DNA from 2 places in the Bradyrhizobium sp. Pa8 genome. Region 2 is predicted to be linked to the other one. Evidence: riboswitches for the same ligand, from Rfam matches in the RefSeq annotation. Region 2 holds a riboswitch; the other holds the start of a gene.

Region 1 (4,207 bases), 1.8 Mb from region 2:
AACGGGCGCGCGCGATCCGGCCCATCGGTGCGGCCGATGTGGATTTCGTAAGCCTCGATCGGCTGGTCCGTGGCGGCATGCACGGCCGCGACGCGCGTCAGCGTCTTCTGCGGGCTCATCACTGTTTCCACGTCCAGAAGTCCGAGACCCGGCGTGTCGCCGGCGGGGCCTTCGATTCCATCAGGGTCGGCGACGCTGCGCCCGAGCATCTGATAGCCGCCGCAGAGGCCAAGCACATGGCCGCCCCGGCGGTGATGCGCCAGGAGATCGATGTCCCAGCCCTGCGCGCGCAGGAAGGCGAGATCGCCGCGGGTGGATTTCGAGCCGGGGATGATGACGAGGCGGACGTCGCCGGGAATCGCTTCGCCGGGGCGCACCATCACGAGATCGACGCCAGGTTCGAGTTTCAGCGGATCGAGATCGTCGAAATTGGCGATCCGCGACAGCGCGAGGCATGCGATCTTGCACTGGCCGGGCTTGCGCGCATCGCTCAAGCCCAGCGCGTCCTCGGCCGGCAGCTCGCCGGCGCGCGCGAACCAGGGCAGCACGCCAAGGCCGCGCCACGCGGTCTTCTGCTCGATCAGCTTGTAGCCGTCGTCGAACAGTGAGGGGTCGCCGCGGAACTTGTTGATGACGAAACCCTGGATCATCGCGGCATCGTCGGGGTCGATCACCGTCTTGATGCCGACGAGCTGGGCGATGACGCCGCCGCGGTCGATGTCGCCGACCAGCACGACCGGCACGTCGGCCTTGCGCGCAAAGCCCATATTGGCGATGTCGGCCTTGCGCAAATTCACCTCGGCCGGGCTGCCGGCGCCTTCGACCAGCACCAGATCGCCGCGCGCCTTCAGCCGCTCGAAGCTGTCCAGCACCGCGCCCATCAGCGACGGCTTCATCGCCGCATATTCACGCGCCCGCGCGGTCGCGATGCGCTTTCCCTGGACGATGATTTGTGCGCCGACATCGGTCTCGGGCTTCAGCAGCACCGGGTTCATGTCGGTGTGCGGCTCGACGCCGGCGGCCAGCGCCTGCAGCGCCTGGGCGCGACCGATCTCGCCGCCGTCGACAGTGACGGCCGCGTTGTTCGACATGTTCTGCGGCTTGAAGGGCAGCACGCGCAGGCCGCGCCGCGTGGAGGCGCGGGCGAGGCCGGCGACGATGAGCGACTTGCCCACGTCCGAGCCGGCCCCCTGGATCATCAATGCGCGCGCCATGGTGTTTTCAGAACTTGGTGTTTTCAGAACTTGGCGTCGTCAGAATTCGACGCCGGCTTGCGCCTTGATGCCGGAGCGGAAGGGGTGCTTCACCAGCGTCATCTCGGTGACGAGATCGGCGATCTCGATCAGCTCGTCCTTGGCGTTGCGCCCGGTGAGCACGACATGCGTCATCGGTGGCTTGTGCGTTTTCAGGAAGTCGACGACCTCGGCGATGTCGAGATAGTCGTAGCGCAGCGCGATGTTGATCTCGTCGAGCACGACCATGCGCAGATTGGAATCTGATATCAGCTCCTTGGCCTTCGCCCAGCCGGCCTGCGCCGCGGCGATGTCGCGGGCGCGGTCCTGTGTCTCCCAGGTGAAACCTTCGCCCATCGCATGGAACTGGCAGAGCTCGCCGAAATGGCCGGTGAGCAGGCGCCGCTCGCCGGTGTCCCAGGCGCCCTTGATGAACTGCACGACCGCGCAGGGGAAGCCGTGGGCGACGCAGCGGACGATCATGCCGAAAGCGGAGGAGGACTTGCCCTTGCCAGCGCCGGTGTGGACGATGATGAGGCCCTTTTCGCCGCTCTTGGTCGCCATGATCTTGTCGCGGGCGACCTTGATTTTCGCCATTTTCGCGGCGTGGCGGGCGTCGGCTTCCTCGGCCGTTTGGGTATCCGGTTCAGGCGTCATCTGACAGGGTCCTTCGGCTTGACAAGAGGCGGCCGGGGGCAAATGGTGGCCCGGCGTTGGTTCCTGTCCTATGACAGGCGAAGAGGGAATGCGATAGGGTCCGAATCGACAAGATTCGGGTCCAAACTGCAGCCGCCCCCGCGACCGTGACCGGAGAGATGCCCGAAGCCACTGATCCCCCAGGGGATCGGGAAGGCGGGGATCGAAGGGCCAAAAGCCCTGCTCCGCAAGCCGGGAGACCTGCCAGCGCGGACGAGTTTTGGACCGGCGGACGGGGTGTTCCGCGACGGGGAAACGGACCTTCGGGGGAATGGTCCGTGTGCCTCTTCGCCTCCCGCCGTTTATCCTGGAAGAGGCGATGAGCGTCACACTTCACGTCTGTATCACCTGCCGCGCCGGCCAGACGCTCGACGAGGGTGAGACGACGCCCGGCAAGCGCCTGCATGGCGCGATCCTCGATGCCGGCGTGCCCGAGGGCGTCAATGTGGTTCCCGTTGAATGCCTGTCGGCATGCAGCCAGGGTTGCTCGGTTGCGCTCAGCGCGCCCGGCCGCTGGTCCTATGTCTATGGCCGCCTGTCAGAGGCCCATGCGAGCGACGTGGTCGCGGGTGCTGCGGCTTATGCCGCCGCGCCCGACGGCCTCGTGCCCTGGCGCAGCCGTCCCGAAATCTTCCGCAAGCAATCGCTTGCTCGCATTCCCCCCATTGCCGTCGTGCCGGAGGCCGCCGAATGAACTCGCTCGCAAAAGTCCCTGTCACGGTGGTCACGGGTTTTCTCGGCTCCGGCAAGACCACGCTGATCCAGCATCTGCTCGCAAACCCTGACGGCAAGAAGCTCGCCGTGCTCGTCAACGAGTTCGGCAGCGAGGGTGTCGATGGCGAGATCCTGAAATCCTGCGCCGATGCGAATTGCCCGGAGGAGAATATCGTCGAGCTCGCCAATGGCTGCATCTGCTGCACCGTTGCGGACGATTTCATCCCGACCATGGAAAAGCTTTTGGCGCGGCCGGTGCGGCCCGATCACATCCTGATCGAGACCTCGGGCCTGGCGCTGCCGAAGCCGCTGTTGAAGGCGTTCGACTGGCCGGAGATCCGCTCGCGCATCACGGTCGACGGCGTGATCGCACTCGCCGATGCCGAGGCTGTCGCCGCCGGCCGTTTTGCGCCGGACCCGGCTGCGGTGGAAGCGCAGCGCGCGGCGGACGAAAATCTCGATCACGAGACGCCGCTGTCGGAAGTGTTCGAGGACCAGATCGCCTGCGCCGACATCGTGCTGCTGACCAAGGCCGATCTTGCCGGGGTCGCAGGGATCGAAGCCGCCAAGGCCGCCATCACCGCCGAGATGCCGCGCCGTGTGCCGATGCTATCCGTCACCGATGGCGCGATCGATGCGCGCGTGATCCTCGGCCTCGGCGCTGCCGCAGAGAACGATCTCGCCGCGCGCCCCTCGCATCACGACGGCGAGGAGGATCACGAGCACGACGATTTCGCCTCCGTCGTGATCGATCTTCCGGAGGTCAGCGACATCGACGCACTGGTCGCGTCGGTGCAGCGTCTTTCGCGCGAGCAGAACGTGCTGCGCGTCAAGGGCTATATCGCGGTCGTGGGCAAGCCGATGCGCCTGTTGCTGCAAGCGGTCGGCGAGCGCGTGCGCCACCAGTTCGACAAGCCCTGGGGCGCAGCTCTCAGGCAGTCGAAACTCGTCGTGATCGGCGAGCACGGCGACATCGACGAGGCCGCGATCAAGGCAGGACTTGGTCTTTCAGGATCTGGTATCTGATGCACGTCGTCTTCCGCGAGAGCCGCGGTCTCGAGGAGACCGCGACGCCAAGGGACATCGGCCAGGACCCGGCCGATCTCGTGGTGCTCTCGTACTCGGATTCCGATCTTGCCGCGTTCGCGGCCGGCTGGCGGCGCGGCCGCAACAGCCTGCCGTCGCTGCGGCTCGCCAATCTCGCGGAGCTGCGTCATCCGTTGTCGGTCGACACCTATATCGAGCGCACGCTGTCGCAGGCGCGCGGCATCCTGGTGCGCCTGATCGGCGGTGAGTCCTATTGGCCGTACGGGCTCGCGGCTCTGCAGCAGCTTGCGAAGGACCGCAATATCGTGCTGGCCGTGCTGCCGGCCGACGGCCGCGACGACACGCGGCTCGATGCCTACTCGACCCTGCCGGTTTCGACGCTGCGCCGGCTCAAGGTGCTCTGCGACACCGGTGGTCCCGTTGCAGCCCAGGCTGCGATTGCGCAGCTCGCGCTGGCCTCGGGTCTTTACGCGGGCCCGGTCGTCGGCGAGATGAACCTGCCCGAGATGGGCTTTTAC
Region 2 (4,207 bases):
ATCGAACCGGCCAAACACCTTCACCTGGTCGGTGACCAGATATTCGGCTGCAACGTTGACGACGGTGTAGGCCGGAGCCAGCAGACGCGGAATGCTGAAGTCGCGGTTGCCATCGACGAAACTCCCGACGTGCAACACGGTTGCGGACAATGTGAGCGGATCGATCGGATTCCAGATGACATTTGCGCTCCACTTCTCCTTCGGACGCCTCAGCAACTCCAGTCCCGCCGTTGCATCCACCGCGCGGGTAAAAGTGTAGTCAGCACGAACGCGAATCCGGTCCGTGATCGCAGCCGCGACGAAGCTCTCCGTGCCCTCCGTGATCGCCTTGCCGATATTGGTGTTGGTGCTCGTGAATGTCACGGGATCGAACGTGCTCTGGATCAGGTCCGTAACGTCGTTGCGGAAGTATGTCGACCCGAAGCGAACGCGATCGCCAAACAAGGGTTGCTCGAAGCCGGCGTCGTATCCGACGCTTTCCTCGGGCCTGAGGTTGGGATTTGCAAAGAAGAAAAACGCGGGAAAGCTGACGTAAAGCTGGTTGAGCGTCGGCGCCTTGAAACCCGTGCCGTAGCTACCCTTGAACTTCGTATCCGTGACCGGCACGATCACGGCAGACGTCAGACGAAAGGTCGGATGCTCTCCAAACCGCTCATTATCGTCCTGCCGGACGTTGGCCGTGAAGAAGACGCGATCCCGGAACTGGGACTGCAGCTCCATATATCCGGCCTTGTTGACGTTTTGCGCCGAGACCGTCGCCGTTTGCAGTGTTTCGGTCTCATGCTCCGCGCCAATGATGACATTGTTGTTGGGCGCGAGCTGGGTCGTGGTGTGCCAATCATACTTGAGGCGGTCGCCGGTCGTGATCGTGGCCATCGCGTCGCCGGGCGTGATATTGTAGTTCCAGTGGTTGGTGTAGTTGACGCCGAAATAGCTTCTCATCCGGTCGTCGAGAGCCGACCAGACCGCCTCCCCGCGCGTGAAGAGCTGGTGCACCGTCTGCGTGCTTTGCGCGGCCGAGGGAAAGCTCGCGGATGTGACGGGATTGAAGGTGTCTCCGGTAAAGCGCAGGGTGGCGTCAGTGTACCGCGCCACGCCGTTGAGCGTCAGGTTTTCGCTCAATTCGGCGCCAAGCTTCGTCGAATAAGTGATGTTGTCGTAATAGTTGCCGATCGCCTTCTGCCCCGGCGGCAGCAATTCGAGCGGCGTCACCGGCACGTCGTTCGCGTGGAAATGCGCGACGTTGAAGGCATAGTTGAAGTGGTCCTGTGAACCGCTCAGGCCTGCGGTTTGATTGAACGTTCCGAACGAGCCTCCCTCGACCGAGCCGGTGGCGCGGGCGGGACCGTCACCCTTCTTCGTCACGATGGAGATCACGCCACCCAGCGCGTCTGCGCCGTAGAGACCGCTCTGCGGACCGCGCAGGACTTCGATCTGCTGAATGTCGGAGGTGAGCAACTGGCCGAAATCGAACGAACGGTTCGGGTTGCCGGGATCGCTGACGTCGATGCCGTCGATCAGGACCTTGGTGTGGTTGGAATTCGTTCCGCGCACGAAGATCGACGTCTGTCCGCCGGGACCGCCGGTCTGCACGAGGTTGAGGCCAGGAACCGCGCTCAGCGCATCGGATGCGGTTCGGCGCTGATCGCGCTCGATGTCTCTGGCGGTCAGAACCGTCACCGAGCTCGCAACCAGATTGGTCGGAGTGACAACGCCCGTCGGACTGACGACGACCGTCGGAAACAGGTTCGCTGCGGATACCCCGGCAACCGTGGGCGACGGAGGCAACAGCTCGGGTTTCGGCACGCGAGCGACGCGCCGCTGCTCGGGCTGGTCGGGCGCACGCTGCGCAACTTGCGGCTTGGCCGCACGCTCGGTCGGCGCGACCTCGACCGGCGGCAGCAGATCGGGCGATGCCGATTGCTGGGCCTGGGCAATGGACAGATCGAGCGAACAAAGGGAAACGAACACGACAAGCCCGGCGCGGAAGCGCCTGGCGGCAAAGACAATACGGGACACTCTTGTAACCTCGGTATGACGTCAGTGGCACGTCACAGCGAACGAGGTTTCACGGCGGAGCGATCGATTGCTCCGGTGAAGCTAATGTCTGTACTCCCCGACCGACATCTTCGCGTGTGACCACGGCTGACGGCAGGTCTCCTGGCTCGCGGGTCGTTACCTTGCGTCGCCTTCCCAGGACCGAGATTCCCAGTGGCATATGACGAAAGATTCACCGCTTACAGTTGCGGGGGCAGCCGTGGCGTTGAGAATATCCCGGTATCGGGAAAATCTCGCACCACGTTCCCTTTTGATCTCCGTGAGGAGAACCGTCACCGACCAATCTACGGGGCGGGTAAGCGGAGAGTCAATCGGCCGGTTGCATGACGGTCAAAGCACCGCACCGGAGATTGAGCCGGCGCAATCAGGCCGACTCCCGCTCCGAACGCGTCCTGATCATCGCCCGCTCGCCGGCATCGACGAGCTGACCGATGCCGGTGCGGCCCGTGAGCGCGCAGCGGATGATGTTCTCGGCAACGGACCTGCGAAAGCAATGGTCCTCGCCGACCGGGCGATTGCGGCAGACCCGATCCAGCGCCAGCTTCATGTTGATCCGGGTGCGGGTGTCGAAATGCTCGCTGATCATTCGCAGGGCCTCGATGCGTTGATGTAGGAGCGGAAACGCGTGGGCGTAGGCCGGGTTCCAAAAACGGGCCGCGCAAGGCCTTGCGCAGAGCTGACTACGCCCGCCCTCTTGGTCCTGTGACGGGCGGGCTACGCCCGACCTCTTGGCCGCTGGGCCTGAGCCCAGGCCGCGGTGACGTCGCGCAGCGGAGCGTCGCTGCGCCGGATCGGGGTCAGCTCACCGGAGGCCGAGATGATGGCGGTCTCCTCGCGGCGACAGCGCGGGCATACGAAGCGGACCTCGTGCGGCGACGCCGACCAGCTCGAACGTTTGACGTTGGCCGCCATCGGCCAAGCATCGCAATGCGAGCACGACACCAGGAACCGACCGGGATCGAGCATACCCATTCCATAGGACTCCGCGTCCTGTCCGCCTCTTCAATGACTAACCCATGTGAATCGTTCCGGTGCCCGAGCACCGTCAGCCCCTCAGCTCCAGGCAGCGCCGCCGCTCAGTGGGCGCCTTTGAGGGTGCATGACGGGTGCAGGTGACGGTGTTGCCGTGGTCGCACGCCTTGCAGGCGGCAACGCACTGATTCATGTCGCGGGGATTGTAGGAGTTGTAGTTCCGCATCGCACAGACCGGGGTCGAGCCGGTGATGTCCTGCTCCTGGTTGCAGGCAGCCGTCATGAGCGCGAAGATGAGGACTGCAACAAGGCGCATGGGATTGCCCTGGTAAAGAGCGGCAAAGCGACATCGGCGAGGCACGCTGCACAGCAACGCACCTCGGCATTCCCACTGCGAGCAATCATGATCGCAACGCTCGCATCCTCCGAGGATGCGCGCCAAACATTAAGAACGGATTGCAGGCGGCGTCAGGCCGCAGCCTTGGTCGCGATCACCTTCCGCATATCCACCGCCAGCTGACGGTACTGCTCCGAGAGTTTCAGATAGAACTCGCGCTTGGTGCTGTCGGTGGCGAGCTTGGCAATCAGCTCGCATTCGGCGGTGAGCGTCTCGAACCGTTCCAGCCTGTCATGAAGTTCTGTCATCGGCGTGTCCCCATCAAACGCCTCAAGGGACGACAAACCTAAGCCCGGGAATTAGGTCACGGCGAACATCGTTATCGAGTAGAAGCGTTTTTTCCGGCAAGGGCGATGCCGGCCCGGTAAGGACGGCTATTTCTGCTCCAGCCGCCAGGCGCCATCCCAAGCTGCGTCCGGCGGATTGGCCTCGAACAGCGCGATGCGGCCGAGCAGCGTGCGCGAGGGGCCGTCGCCGGGCACCGCTTCGAGCGCTGCATTGAACGCGGCCCGAGCATCGTCAAAGCGCTGCGCGCGATAGGCGGCGAGGCCTTCGGTGTAGCGCGCGCGCAGGCTCTCCTGCGGGATGCTGAGCCCGTGCGCCTTGCTCATCACCTCGAAGATCGCCTGCGGCGCGCTCTGGCCGGCGACCGCGAGACGATCGATCTCGCGCAGCTCGAGGTTCGATCCGATCGCATCCGCCGTGGCCTGCGAGATCAGGATGCGGGTGCCGTAGACCTTGTTGACCAGCTCGAGGCGCGAGGCGAGGTTCACGGCATCG

The links. Region 2 has a riboswitch for cobalamin ahead of ACKWRH_RS23905 (TonB-dependent receptor plug domain-containing protein). Riboswitches for the same ligand answer to the same signal wherever they lie in the genome.
Region 1: it holds a riboswitch for cobalamin, as region 2 does, so the genes downstream of both, ACKWRH_RS14935 (DUF1636 family protein) here and ACKWRH_RS23905 (TonB-dependent receptor plug domain-containing protein) in region 2, are expected to answer to the same signal.

Annotation. Positions count from the first base shown of each region.
Region 1 covers NZ_CP176767.1:3,338,356-3,342,562, forward strand. Annotated here, with positions in the region: gene ACKWRH_RS14925 (cobyric acid synthase) at 1-1,214, opposite strand, end outside; gene cobO (cob(I)yrinic acid a,c-diamide adenosyltransferase) at 1,254-1,889, opposite strand; cobalamin riboswitch at 1,930-2,151, shown strand; gene ACKWRH_RS14935 (DUF1636 family protein) at 2,248-2,622, shown strand; gene cobW (cobalamin biosynthesis protein CobW) at 2,619-3,668, shown strand; gene cobN (cobaltochelatase subunit CobN) at 3,668-4,207, shown strand, end outside.
Region 2 covers NZ_CP176767.1:5,150,245-5,154,451, forward strand. Annotated here, with positions in the region: gene ACKWRH_RS23905 (TonB-dependent receptor plug domain-containing protein) at 1-2,019, opposite strand, end outside; cobalamin riboswitch at 2,134-2,347, opposite strand; gene ACKWRH_RS23910 (hypothetical protein) at 2,423-2,644, opposite strand; gene ACKWRH_RS23915 (hypothetical protein) at 2,773-3,030, opposite strand; gene ACKWRH_RS23920 (hypothetical protein) at 3,104-3,346, opposite strand; gene ACKWRH_RS23925 (hypothetical protein) at 3,499-3,675, opposite strand; gene ACKWRH_RS23930 (adenylate/guanylate cyclase domain-containing protein) at 3,802-4,207, opposite strand, start outside.